One region of the Buttiauxella cochleicola genome, then DNA from elsewhere that is predicted to be linked to it. Evidence: predicted binding sites of a transcription regulator. Region 1 holds the regulator's gene; each other region holds the start of a gene.

Region 1 (3,458 bases):
AGCAGACTGGCTATCGTGAGCATCACACCCAATCTTGCTGCGTTGCGAAGCGCCGCTGACTTCAATGATAAATAACTTTTCAATGCCGCCCACAACGGTAAACGGCGTTGCCGGTCTTCCATTAAATCACGGACATACAGTGGGCGTTGGGTGCGTAGCACGCGAGCGACACGGCTGAAGTGGTAATGGCAAAATTGCCCAACCGGGTTATCTGGATTTTGACGGGCGATTTTCTCAAGGGCATCGATCTGTTTTTCCATCGTAAAACGCTGTGGATAACGATGGTAAAGAATGTCGTCAGCCAGTACACGTAACCGCGCCGCGATGGTCTGTGCATTCCAGCGAATAACTGCTTCTGCATGGCTTTGCTCGACGAGCTTCTGAACTTCAGCTGGTTGGTGAAGGCTTACCGAGATGTGCTCTTGCAAATCCAATGCTACCTGGAATGCACGCAGCAAACGCTTGTAGCCGTTTTGCTGGTTTGCCGCCAGCATATGAAGCTGTTGGTAGCACTGGGTAATGAGATCCACCGCTTTTTGCTGACGAGCCAGCAGCGGTGGGAGCGCTTTTTCCGGATCGGTATGTTGAGTCAGCATGCCGTATTTTGCTTCACAGTAATCTGCCAACTGCCGATAGAGCAGACTCAATGATTCCCGCAGTGGCTGCTCGCGCCACATCCAGAACCAAAACCAGTTAAATACGCCGTACCAAATCGTACCGGAGACATACAGCAGCATCGGTTTCCAGATCGGCATATTCCCGGCCATGCTGAGCGTAAATATGGCAGCAATGAGTGATGCGGGAAGCAGACGAGCGTGCAGGGAACTGATTTCTGCCGTGACACCCAGCAAGAGCGCCATCACAACAAGAATGACGGGCAGTGGCACAGTGGTGTAAAGCAGCAAAAGCTGCATGATCAAACTGCTGGCAGCAAACAGACAGCCACCGACGATCAGGCGTTTGAAGAAACGTTTGTGCGGAGTATCAAGACCGGCAATGTTGCAACAGGCAGGGACTAAAGAGAAAAGCAGACCAGACTGGAGATCGCCGACGAGCAAACCTACTGCCACCGGAAGGCACAGCACCAGCGTCTGCCGCAGTGCGTAGTTAACTTCGGGATGGTAGATCAGTCTTCGCCACATAAACCCTTCTTACTTAAAGCTGCAGCGGCGTTAGCTGCGTTCATTCACCCGAATCACTTACTTGAGTAAGCTCATCGGGATGAACTCACTTGCTGCCTTGCTGCAACTTCAATTAATCGGGTTTCGGATTTAGTTTTTTAGAGACAAAAAAGGCGTGTTATGAAGCAACACGCCATTTTTTAGACGGAGATTAACGAGTGCCGTATACGACGATCGTTTTACCGTGAGCGGAGATCAGATTTTGATCTTCCAGCATTTTCAAGATACGACCAACAGTTTCGCGAGAGCAACCCACGATCTGACCGATTTCCTGACGGGTAATTTTAATCTGCATACCGTCTGGGTGAGTCATTGCATCAGGTTGTTTAGCCAGGTTCAGCAGCGTCTGCGCGATGCGACCGGTAACGTCCAGGAATGCCAGGTTGCCTACTTTCTCTGAAGTGACTTGCAGACGGTTAGCCATCTGTGAAGACAGGCGCATCAGAATGTCTGGATTGACCTGGATCAGCTGGCGGAATTTTTTATAAGAAATTTCAGCCACTTCACAGGCACTTTTAGCACGAACCCAGGCACTACGTTCCTGACCTTCTTCGAACAGCCCTAACTCACCAATGAAATCGCCCTGATTTAGATAGGAGAGGATCATTTCCTTGCCCTCTTCATCTTTAATCAGAACAGCCACAGAGCCCTTGACGATGTAATACAACGTCTCTGCCTTCTCACCTTGGTGAATGAGTGTGCTCTTCGATGGATACTTATGAATGTGGCAATGGGACAAGAACCATTCGAGAGTCGGGTCTGTTTGCGGTTTGCCAAGCACCATGCGCGGTTATCCTCTGTTTTATAACTGGCTACCAACGACAGGACGCTAAACATCCTGTCTGGCGTTGCAAGTAATTAGAATATTCCCCACCTTGGGGAGATGGCATGCAAGTCATTCTTGCTGCCTGTAATTAGTGATGTCCTCTGCATACATGCATAACGTCAATGTATCGATGTAGCATCTGGATTGTTTTAGCATAGCTTTTGACAAGTGTCTCCTGTTGTCTCGTTTCAGCTTGACGCATGTCGCCTTCCGTTGCCAGATTTGCTGAATCTGCGTACTCTGAAAGGTAATTTTTCTACAGGAGTGAGTAGCATGCAGGCACGAGTGAAATGGGTTGAAGGGTTTACCTTCCTGGGCGAGTCCGCTTCAGGGCACCAGATCCTTATGGATGGCAATTCAGGTGATAAAGCACCAAGCCCAATGGAAATGGTGCTGATGTCCGTTGGCGGTTGCAGTGCAATTGACGTAGTTTCTATTTTGCAAAAAGGCCGCTACACCGTGACCGATTGTGAAGTGAAACTAACCTCTGAGCGCCGTGAAGAGGCTCCGCGTTTGTTTACGCATATCAATCTGCATTTCATCGTGACAGGCAAAGAGCTAAAAGATGCTGCAGTTTCCCGTGCAGTAGACCTCTCTGCTGAGAAGTACTGCTCTGTTGCACTGATGCTTGAAAAAGCGGTAAACGTTACACATAGCTATGAAGTGATTGAAGGCTAAAGAGTGAAAACGGGCGGGTTCAACCGCCCTGATTATTGATATTCCGACCTTCTGCCAGACGCTTAACCAGCGGTGTCATAATCAATTCCATCGCCAGCCCCATCTTGCCGCCCGGCACCACCAATGTATTGATATGCGAAATAAATGAGCCTTGTAGCATGGCGAGCAAATACGGGAAATCGATGTCATCCAGCCCGCGAAAATGAATCACCACAAAACTTTCATCCAGAGACGGGATGCCGCGAGCTGCAAATGGGTTAGAGGTATCAACAGTTGGGACGCGCTGGAAGTTGATGTGGGTGCGGGAGAATTGCGGTGTGATGTAATTGATATAGTCGTCCATAGAACGAACCACAGAGTCCATTACCGCTTCTCGGGAATGCCCGCGCTCACTGGTATCTCGCACTAACTTTTGTATCCACTCCAGGTTCACAATCGGTACCACACCAACCAGCAAATCGACGGCTTTAGCCACATCGTGCTGTGGCGTGACTACACCGCCGTGCAAACCTTCATAAAACAAAACATCAGTGGGTTCTGGCAATGGCTGCCATGGCGTAAAGGTTCCGGGGATTTGGTTCCAGGGTACGGCTTCATCGTAAGTATGTAGATACTTGCGTGACTTACCTTGCCCGGTTCTACCGTATTCAATGAACGTCTGTTCAAGCAAACCAAAGTCATTGGCTTCTGGGCCGAAATAGCTGATATGGCGCCCCAGGTCGCGTGCTTTACGAATAGCCATATCCATTTCAGGACGAGTGAAACGATGGAAA
Region 2 (3,458 bases), on a different contig from region 1:
CGGCAATAAAGTTATCCGGCTTGGCAGAGATAAATATCAGCCCCTGCAATGCCGTGTTATCGCGAACCTGTTTGATAATGTTATGTACTTCGGGCCCGAACGAGGCTTTCAGAGTGTTCATCTTTTCGTTCGGCACATCGATAGTCACTATCGCGATATTGTCGAGACGGATATGTAAGTGGAAAGCAGAAGTCTGTTCCATTATTCGGCCTCCAGAACCATTGCAGCACCCAGGCCACCTGCGGCGCAGGCGGTCACCAGGCCAAAACCTCCACCACGACGGCGCAATTCATGTAGCGTTTGCGTGATCATTCGAGCACCGGTTGCGGCAAATGGATGCCCATAAGCAATCGAACCACCCAGTACGTTAAATTTCGCATCGTCGACTTCCCCCGTGGCATGGGCACGGCCCAATACATCACGTGCAAAACGCTCACTGGCAAGCATTTTCAGGTTAGCTAGCGTTTGTGCGGCAAAGGCTTCATGCATATCGAAAAGCGTCAGGTCATTCAAAGTGATGCCCGCTCGCTCAAGCGCCAGTGGGGTAGCCCAAGCCGGGCCCAGCAGCATATCTTTCCAGACATCAACGGCGGTGAACGCATAGCTGCGTAAATAGCCCAAAGGCTTCAAACCCAACTCTTTGGCACGAGATTCCGTCATTAAAATAATCGCTGCCGCGCCATCGGTTAATGGCGTGCTATTGGCGGCGGTGACCGTGCCATGTTTGCGATCGAAGGCTGGACGTAGCTTTGCGTAATCAGCAATTGAGGAGTTTTGGCGAACGTTGTTATCTTCGCTGAAAGGCTGGCGATATGGCGGTATAAAGGCGGTCATCACCTCATCAGCCAGTTTCCCTTCTCTCCAGGCGTTGGCCGCTTTGGTATGAGAGCGATGCGCGAGAGCATCTTGTTGCTCACGCGTAATCCCGTGAGTTTTCGCCATTTGTTCGGCGGTGTCGCCCATACGCAAGCCCGTTGAATATTCAGCAACAGCAGGAGGTACCGGTAATAAATCACGTGGGCGCAAACGCGCGAATAATTTCAGACGCTGGCCCAAAGTACGCGCCTTGTTCACATCCACTAATGTGCGGCCTAACTTCTTACTAACGCCAATCGGCAGTACAGATGAGGAGTCGGCACCACCAGCAATACCTGCTCGGATCGTGCCAGCCATTAGGCTTTCAGCCACATTCGCTACGGCCTGGAAGCTGGTCGCACAGGCACGGCTCACGCTATAGGCATCGGTATGCACACTCATTCCGGTGCCGAGGACAATTTCGCGGGCGATGTTTGGCGCTTCCGGCATCTGGACGACCTGGCCGAAAACCAGTTGTTCGATAATTTCTGGGGGAATTTCGCTACGTGCCAACAGTTCGCTGACCACCATATTGCCGAGGTCGACAGCAGGTATGCCGTGAAATGCCGTAGCCTGACGGGCAAACGGGGTGCGTAACCCACTGACAATAGCAATACGGTCGCCCTGACGGGTGACCAGCGGAAGTGCCTGACTCATAACGCTCCCCTATTCTTCCCTTTGTGTATGAATCTACAGCTGCATTGCTGTAACTTCCTATTTCTGGGAATAAAATTGTAAATGACCAATAGTGGTCTGACCTGATCATAGTTTTAACCAAAAAGTTACAATCAGCCAACCGGGGGACTAAAAATTTGGGAGGGGGAACACGCTTTAAGAGAGGAAAATGACGCTCTCAGGGACGAGAGCGTCAGGAAATATTAACGCAGGCCCAGCTGGAAGATCATGGTTTCAGCCTGGCAGCTGAAAGTGAAATCGATATCCAGACGAACGCCGTCAGCTTCTTCAGTATAACGAGGGACGATCTGGCAAGGTTCAGATTCTGCGGCACGTGCTTTCTCAGTCAGCGCAGCCAGAGTTTCGTCAGCTTCAGCGCGGGTCGCGAACACGCGGCTGTATGTTGCTGTGCAGTCGGTGTTATCGATGATAGAGCCGACATCAATACAGCAGCAAACCGGGGTTTCATCAGCAGTGTTCTTACTCATTTTATGATTTCCTCTGTATTTAAAAGGCAAAATGTTTTCAACGAATCTTGTCTATTTTACGCTCCCTGTTGAAGCGACTCCAGTCGTTAATCTTGTCAAAATCCGTAAGTGACCCAAATCACACTTAAAAATGATCTAAAACAAGATTCACCCATTTTGCTAAGTGACGAAGAACCCGATTTTGCCAGTCAGATCTCGTTTCGACGATCAAATTTGAAAATTCTTAGATACAAACTTGCAACATCCCATCTGGTCAGACCTATACTCTCGCCACTGGTCTGCTTTCTCTGTAACAGAACAGACCCTACTATTCGCGCTCCTGTTACGGTATGTAACATTGTTTGTATAAAAATAAATCCATTATGAGGTTTTGGTCATGAGCCAGAAAAACCTGTTTACAAAGTCAGCCCTAGCGGTTGCAGTGGCAATTGTCTCATCGCAGGCCTACTCAGCCGGCTTTCAATTAAACGAGTTCTCTTCCTCAGGCCTAGGCCGAGCTTATTCAGGGGAAGGTGCAGTTGCGGATAACGCGGGCTCCGCCAGCCGTAACCCTGCAACTATCATGATGTTTGACCGCCCTTCCTTCTCCGGTGGCGCAGTGTTTATAGATCCAGACGTTAATATTTCTGGTAGCTCACCCTATACCGGACGTAGCACCGCTGCCGACAACATCGCGCCAACTGCGTGGGTACCGAACCTGCATTTTGTTGCGCCAATCAATGAACAGTTTGGTTGGGGGGCTTCAGTTACCTCCAACTACGGCCTTGCTACAGAATTTAACAATAATTATATCGCTGGTGAATATGGTGGCAAAACCGATCTGACCACCTTAAACCTGAATCTTAGCGGTGCTTATCGTTTAAATGACAACTGGAGCTTTGGTCTTGGCTTTGATGCTGTTTACGCTAAAGCAAAAATTGAACGTTACGCAGGTGAACAAATCTCTGGTATAGGCCTTGCCACTCCAGGAACCCAAATATCCCACATGAAAGGTGACGAGTGGGGTTATGGCTGGAACGCAGGTATTCTTTATGAAATCGATAAAGATAACCGCTACGGCTTCACCTACCGTTCCGAAGTCAAAATTGACTTCGATGGTGATTACAAAAGTAATATTCCTGCCCAAGCGAATGTTATCCCTGGCGCAGGTACAGCTTTCCCATGGGGAACCAGCGGCCAAACTGTCCCAGGTTCTCTGACCCTGAACTTACCTGAAATGTGGGAGTTGTCCGGTTATAACAAAGTAGCGCCGCAGTGGGCTATCCACTACAGCGTGGCTTACACCAGTTGGAGCCAGTTCCAGGAGCTGAAAGCCACAGGCACCAACGGACAGACTCTGTTCTATAAAGATGAAAGCTTCAAAGATGCGTACCGTATTGCTTTAGGTACCACCTACTTTATGGATAAAAACTGGACCTTCCGTACCGGTATCGCGTTCGA
Region 3 (3,458 bases), on a different contig from region 1:
GTTATTGACCGAAAACAGCTCGATGAAAAACCAAACAGAAATGTTGCCGAAGCTATTCAGGATTTACCAGGCGTTAATATCGGTAGTGGTTCGAGTGATATGGCGACCGGCAGTATTATGATGCGGGGTATGGACTCAAGCTATACCGCGTTTATGGTCAACAGCGTCAAACAAAATACCGGTGAGTCGCGCCCTTATGGGCAAGATATTGGTGCTGAAGTTAATTTCCTGCCACCGATGGAAGCTATCGAACGAATTGAAGTGATTCGTGGGCCCATGTCATCGTTGTATGGCTCCGATGCGATCGGTGGTGTGGTTAACGTTATCACCAAAAAACCTTACGGCGTGCAGGACTGGACCGGAGCATTGGCGGCCAATACTTTCCTTCAGGAAGACAGTTCATTCGGTAATACCAACCAGATGAATTTGTTCGCCATGGGGCCTATTGTGCCCGACGTGCTGGGTATTAGCGTCGCCGCCGACTGGCTTAATCGTCGCGACGACGAGCGCAATAATTACTTCAGCAAGAACGATCGTAAATCAATTGATATGACCGTAGGCCTTGCGGCCAATGAAACAAACTTATTTGATCTGAACGTTGTCTCCGGCGAGCAAAAGAAAAACCGCGATAATGCACCGTGGATGTGGAAGTTTGATCGTGATGCGGTGACGCTAAGCCATAGTGGTTGGTACGCTGAAGACACTATCGCGACAAAAAACTACATCAACTACGAGAAAGGGCGCTCAAAATACAGCCTGGATGGCGATGCTCCACAGTACATTGAGACCGAAAACTACGTTGCCAACAGCCAGACGACTTTCACATTCGATAATCACAAACTCACCGTTGGGGCTAACTTCACGCGTGAAGAACTTAACGACCAGTTCGCTGTTTCCAGTAAAGAAGCGCCTGGCGTTGAACCGGTGACCAAAATCAGTCGCAATGGTTGGGCGCTGTTCGCTGAAGATGGTTGGCAAATTGGCGACTTTACGCTGACCACATCCGCACGTATGGATCGCGACAACTATTTCGGTACACACATCACGCCAAAACTTTATGGCAACTGGGCGATTACGGATGCCTGGGCTCTGAAAGGCGGTGTATCCGCAGGCTATAAAAAACCTGAGCTGCGCGAAACCTCCGCTGATTTTGTTACGCCACGTGGCTCATTACCGCCGTACCCGTATTTGACCGTAGGTAACGATGACCTGAAACCAGAGAAAAGCGTCAACTCCGAACTCGGCCTGTACTGGGCAGGAGAGAGGCTGGCGTTAGACGGCACGGTTTTCTATACCCAATTCAAAGATAAAATCTCCGAAGAGACGATTTGCGAAACGACGGCGACTAACCAGTGCCAGATGAACGGCTATAAAGCAGACTCCATCAGCAAATACTTTAACGTCGGCAAAGCCGATGTCTATGGTGTTGAGCTTAATGCGGACTGGCAGATGACTGAAACGGTAAAAGCTAACGCAAACTACACCTATAACCACAGCGAGCAGAAAACAGGCGTAAATAAAGGCTACGCGCTAAACGACTACCCGAGCCATATGGCAAACGTGTCGCTGACCTGGTCGGCTACCGAAGCGTTGGATTTGTGGAGCAAAGCGAATTATCGCAGCAGCAACCGCGATACTGGCGATCATATTGACTACGAAGCCTGGACGATGGTTGATCTCGGCGCGCGTTATCAGTTGAACAAGCACACGCAGTTGATGGCAGGGATTTACAACATGTTTGATGCCGATCCACAACGCATCACCCAATGGGGTGATTACGGGCTGGTCGAAGGGCGTCGCTATAACTTGGGTGCTCGAATCGAATTTTAATTGAGTGCATATATTCAGTGCATAAAGGACAAACGCTGCTCGGTGGTGGCGTTTGTCCTTCATCTTTTAATCCGATCATGCTCTAAAGCCTGTGAGTATGAGTGGTTGCTTGTTTACGCTGGCTACTATTCGTCCTTAGCCTTTAATTCGTTGCAGTTATTCCATCGAAAATGTGACCTGCGTCAGAAGATTAGTTGCCTGTCCTGGGGTAACGTTCCATTTATTCCCTGTTTCGCTTACCATAGCTGAAGCGTTTCAGTCGACTAAATGTTCGACAATTAAGCAAACAAATGCAGTTTCAATAGTGCGAGGATTCCCCTCAGACGATTGCTGGATTACTCTGTCAGCCACTTAGTCTCAGGGATTCTGGCAGGAGAGATATGACCGTACGCATAGCAATTAATGGCTTCGGTCGCATTGGGCGCAACGTGGTACGTGCTTTGTACGAATCCGGTCGCCGTGCGGAAATTACCGTCGTAGCAATCAATGAACTGGCTGATGCTGCGGGTATGGCGCATCTGTTGAAGTATGACACCAGCCATGGCCGCTTCGCCTGGGACGTCCGTCAGGAGCGTGACCAGCTATGGGTAGGCGACGACGCCATCCGTATTTTGCACGAACCGGAAATTGCTAATTTGCCGTGGCGTGAACTGGGCGTTGATGTGGTGCTCGATTGTACCGGTGTGTTTGGCTCCCGTGCAGACGGTGAAGCTCATCTGGCAGTCGGTGCTAAAAAAGTCCTCTTTTCTCATCCAGGCGGTAACGACCTCGACGCCACCGTTGTTTACGGTGTGAATCATGAAAGTGTGGTTGCTGAGCATCGCATTGTTTCAAATGCCTCTTGCACCACAAACTGCATCATTCCAATAATCAAACTGCTTGATGATGCTTACGGTATTGAGTGGGGCACAGTCACCACTATTCATTCGGCCATGCATGATCAACAGGTTATCGACGCCTATCACCCGGACTTGCGCCGCACCCGTGCTGCCAGCCAGTCCATTATTCCCGTAGATACGCGTCTGGCTGCTGGTATCGCACGCATTTTCCCGAAATTTAACGATCGTTTTGAAGCGATCGCGGTGCGAGTTCCTACCATCAACGTCACGGCGATAGATTTAAGCGTGACGGTGAAAAATGCAGTTAAAGCCAATGAAGTCAACAAGTTGCTGCAAAAAGCAGCACGAGATTCATTTCATGGTATAGTTGACTATACGGAATTACCGTTGGTCTCGACTGATTTTAACCACGATCCGCATAGTGCCATTATTGATGGCACACAAACCCGGGTCAGTGGGCAACATCTGATTAAAACTCTAGTCTGGTGTGATAATGAATGGGGCTTTGCTAACCGAATGCTCGACACGACGTTAGTCATGGCCGCAAGTGGTTTCAGGTAGAGCGCATATGCGTTCGCAAAACTTTAAGAATCAACGAGAGGATTCACCATGTCTGTAATTAAGATGACCGATCTGGATCTGGCTGGTAAGCGCGTTCTGATCCGTGCAGATTTGAACGTACCAGTTAAAGAAGGGAAAGTGACATCTGACGCACGTATCCGTGCATCACTGCCAACTATCGAACTGGCCCTGAAGCAAGGCGCTAAAGTGATGGTAACTTCTCACCTG
Region 4 (3,458 bases), on a different contig from region 1:
ATCTCCGAAGGTGACCCGATGATATTTCTGACGCGCCCGGTCTGTGCAGTGTTCTTAGGTATCGCGATACTGACACTGTTGCTACCGATTTTTGGTCCGCGTTTGAAAGCATTATGGCGTAAACAAACCAGCTCCAGCTAAGGAAGGATTAGATTGGCAAAGACAATTGAGCAAATCGCCGTGGATCTTGGTGTCTCCATCACAACGGTACGTGCTGTGTTGAACGGTAATGCGCAGAAATATCGCATTAGCGAAAAGACCCAGGAAAGGGTCAATAGCTACGTTAAAAAACATAGCTATACCATCAATCTTGCGGCGCGTAGTTTGAAACTGAATAAGACTGACACCTTTGGACTGGTGATACCGCGCTTGTCGAACCCCTTCTTTTCCGTACTGGCTGAATTACTGGAGGCTCGCTGTCGCGAACAGGGTTATCAGTTGATGATAAGTTGTACCAACAACGATGCTGCGTATGAAAATCTTTTGGTAAAATCGTTGGAAAATCGCAATGTTGATGGGATTTTTGTTGTATCGACGAATGCGGTAAGTCAGGCGCATTACCTGAAAAACTGTCTGAAGCCGATGGTGTTTCTTGACCGGGATTTTGGGGTAGAAGGTACATGCTGCGTGGTGACGGATAACGTTGATAGCGGTTTTAGGCTGACTGACGCAATGTTGAACCATATTCATGCACCGATTCAATTCTTTGTAGGCGATCCAGATTCTCCTTCGATAATTGACCGTTTGACCGGGTATCGTTTAGCAATGGAACAGCATGGCATCGAGTGGACACCCGCGCATATCAGCAGCGCTGGGCACAACCAGTTGAGCGATGGGGAAAAAATGATGACGGACTACATCGACACCCATCATTCCTGGCCGCAACATTTCATTGCTTCATCGTTGCCGATTTTGCAAGGGGCATTGGGGGTGTTGCGTGAGTGGTATGGCTATATTCCTCATGAAATTAATATTGGCACTTTTGATGACAATATTATGCTGAGTTTCCTCGCCAATAACATTTGGTCGATGCGGCAAAATGAGAAACGGCTTGCGCAGGAAGCCTGCCAACTCATGCTGGAAAAAATCGCCAACCACGATGAACCGCCAGGTAGCAGAGCCAAAGCTGAGCTTATATTCAGGCAAAGTACGGTGAATGCCCGCGACGGCAAAAGCTAACCAGTAAAACAAAAACGGCCTCGCAATGAGGCCGTTATCAATTCTAATCCTGGCAATCAGGTCATTACCATTGGCCACTCAGGCGGCGCATGGCTTGAGATCTCAATCATGATGTCTTTAAACGATGCCCAGATAACCGGGAAATCAGCCAGTTCTAACCCTAATAAACCGGTCGCAAACCACAAAGCAGACGCAATCCCCAGCATGCTGCTGACGATGGCAAAAAACGTGTAATCGGATTTGCGAAACTGGATATTCAACGTGCTGGCTAAAAACATCAGCACTGCACTGACTAAAGGCCAGCGCATCAATAAAACGCTGGTAGTAATTGCCGCCATGAAAATTGTTCCTTAATCACATAACTCATTACGCTCAACGGTTATGCGCGACATAAAGCGCAACAATTACAGCTCGGGACCGTCAGGGGAATGAATAGGGTGCAGAAAATGTAATAAAAATCCTGTCTCACAGGATTTGTGAACTATATCACATTTGTTCTTTTAATCGCCAGTTGTATGGCGCATTTTCTGACCCATCTTTGCGTGTTCAGGTAACAATATTGCGGCACGTCTCGTCAGGCGTGGTGACGATAATCAGTGGGTGTACGGTCAAACTCACGGCGGAAAACGCGGGAAAATGTCTGCTGGGAAACGTAACCGTAGTCCATCGCGATATCAAAAATTGGTCGCTGGGTGCTACGCAACTCTTTGGCCGCCATCAACAAACGGCGCTGGCGAATGTATTCACCTAACGTCTGGCGCTTCACGGTGCGGAACATCCGCTGAAGATACCATTTTGAATAGCCTGATTTTTTTGCCACAACATCAATGTTCAGCGGTTGATCAATGTGATCGTCAATCCATTCAGTCAAAGTTTGAATAATGTCCTGGTGTGCCATAAGCCATCCTCAAGCCTGTTAGTTCGTTAGCAGGTTTTGTTGGCAGCGAGTATAATTCCTCAAGTTAACTTGAGGTAAAGAGCATTATGGAAAAGAAATTACCGCGCTTTAAACCCTTACTCAGTCCTGGCGAAGTGGCGAAGCGTAGCGGCGTGGCCGTTTCGGCTTTGCATTTCTATGAGAGCAAGGGGCTTATTAAAAGCAGAAGAAACAGCGGAAACCAGCGTCGTTACACGCGTGATGTGCTGCGAAACGTCGCCATTATTAAAATCGCACAGCGAATCGGCATTCCGCTTTCGACCATTGGCGAAGAGTTTGGCGTGTTGCCCGACGGCCACAAAATCAATAAAAACGACTGGAAAAAGATGTCGTCGCAATGGCGCGAAGAGCTGGATCGGCGCATCAATATGCTGACCGCGCTGCGTGATGAACTAGATGGCTGCATTGGTTGCGGTTGTTTATCGGGTGCTGACTGCCCGCTGCGAAACCCAGGCGATAAACTCGGTGAAGAGGGTACGGGCGCTCGTTTACTGGAAGATGATTAACCTCAATAGCAGGCAAAACTAAAGCGCCCAACTTCGGCGCTTTAGTTTATTACCCGGTCTTTGTCTTTCAATCTATCCCGCTTTTCGCAAGGAGGGTTTCCCCCGACATCAGCGTCCCTCAATCACACATTCTCAGGAGGTTCCGGATTGCGCTGACAACTTAAGTGTAGCCAGGCTCAGTCAGGTTTCAAGGCAAAACAGCATGTTTTTTGAACAATTCTAATACTGCAGACTTCTCAACGTTTCCTATAGTTAACGCATCTTGCTAAACAGAAGGTTACCTCATGCTTATCGTTCATCACCTTAATAACTCCCGCTCGCAGCGTATTTTATGGATGCTTGAAGAGCTTCAGGTGCCGTACCAAATTGTGCGCTACCAACGCGAACCGACCATGCTTGCGCCCGACTCGTTAAAAGCCGTGCACCCGCTGGGGAAATCGCCGGTGGTGGAAGATAACGGCAACATCATCGCGGAATCTGGGGCCATCATCGAATATTTGCAAGAAACCTACGATCCCGAAAGTCGCCTCAAACCGATTTCCTGCGAGGACAAACTGCGTTATCGCTTCTGGCTGCATTACGCCGAAGGATCGTTGATGCCGTTATTAATGATGAAACTGGTATTTGGCAGCCTGGGCAAAGCGCCGGTGCCGTGGTTACTGCGTCCGGTGGGAAATTTATTAGGGCAGGGTGTGCAAAAAGCGTATCTCAATAAACAGATTTTGACGCATGCGCGTTACCTCGAAGATTGCCTGCAACAAACGCCGTGGTTTGCCGGGCAAGCGCTAAGTGCTGCAGATATTCAGATGAGTTTCCCTGTTATCGCTTTACTATCT

Evidence for each region. Region 1 encodes CRP, which controls carbon source genes, mostly activating them, when cyclic AMP is high. Its sites were predicted from a motif close to ATGTGANNNNNNTCACAT; they were not measured.
Region 2: a site for CRP is predicted at 2,125-2,142, ahead of LVQ79_RS17730 (YfcZ/YiiS family protein). Genes of this name have one in related genera too.
Region 3: a site for CRP is predicted at 2,001-2,018, ahead of epd (erythrose-4-phosphate dehydrogenase). Genes of this name have one in related genera too.
Region 4: a site for CRP is predicted at 1,654-1,671, ahead of LVQ79_RS13590 (YjcB family protein). Genes of this name have one in related genera too.

What each region holds. Positions count from the first base shown of each region.
Region 1 is NZ_JAJSOU010000002.1:42,811-46,268, reverse strand. Features, by position in the region: gene LVQ79_RS02515 (YccS/YhfK family putative transporter) at 1-1,142, opposite strand, end outside; gene crp (cAMP-activated global transcriptional regulator CRP) at 1,333-1,965, opposite strand; gene LVQ79_RS02505 (OsmC family protein) at 2,281-2,685, shown strand; gene LVQ79_RS02500 (phosphoribulokinase) at 2,705-3,458, opposite strand, start outside.
Region 2 is NZ_JAJSOU010000014.1:64,389-67,846, reverse strand. Features, by position in the region: gene fadJ (fatty acid oxidation complex subunit alpha FadJ) at 1-202, opposite strand, end outside; gene fadI (acetyl-CoA C-acyltransferase FadI) at 202-1,512, opposite strand; gene LVQ79_RS17730 (YfcZ/YiiS family protein) at 1,734-2,018, opposite strand; gene fadL (long-chain fatty acid transporter FadL) at 2,389-3,458, shown strand, end outside.
Region 3 is NZ_JAJSOU010000005.1:68,254-71,711, reverse strand. Features, by position in the region: gene LVQ79_RS08155 (TonB-dependent receptor domain-containing protein) at 1-1,830, shown strand, start outside; gene epd (erythrose-4-phosphate dehydrogenase) at 2,211-3,230, shown strand; gene pgk (phosphoglycerate kinase) at 3,279-3,458, shown strand, end outside.
Region 4 is NZ_JAJSOU010000009.1:67,995-71,452, forward strand. Features, by position in the region: gene LVQ79_RS13580 (tripartite tricarboxylate transporter permease) at 1-141, shown strand, start outside; gene LVQ79_RS13585 (LacI family DNA-binding transcriptional regulator) at 154-1,179, shown strand; gene LVQ79_RS13590 (YjcB family protein) at 1,236-1,517, opposite strand; gene soxS (superoxide response transcriptional regulator SoxS) at 1,754-2,077, opposite strand; gene soxR (redox-sensitive transcriptional activator SoxR) at 2,164-2,622, shown strand; gene LVQ79_RS13605 (glutathione S-transferase family protein) at 2,907-3,458, shown strand, end outside.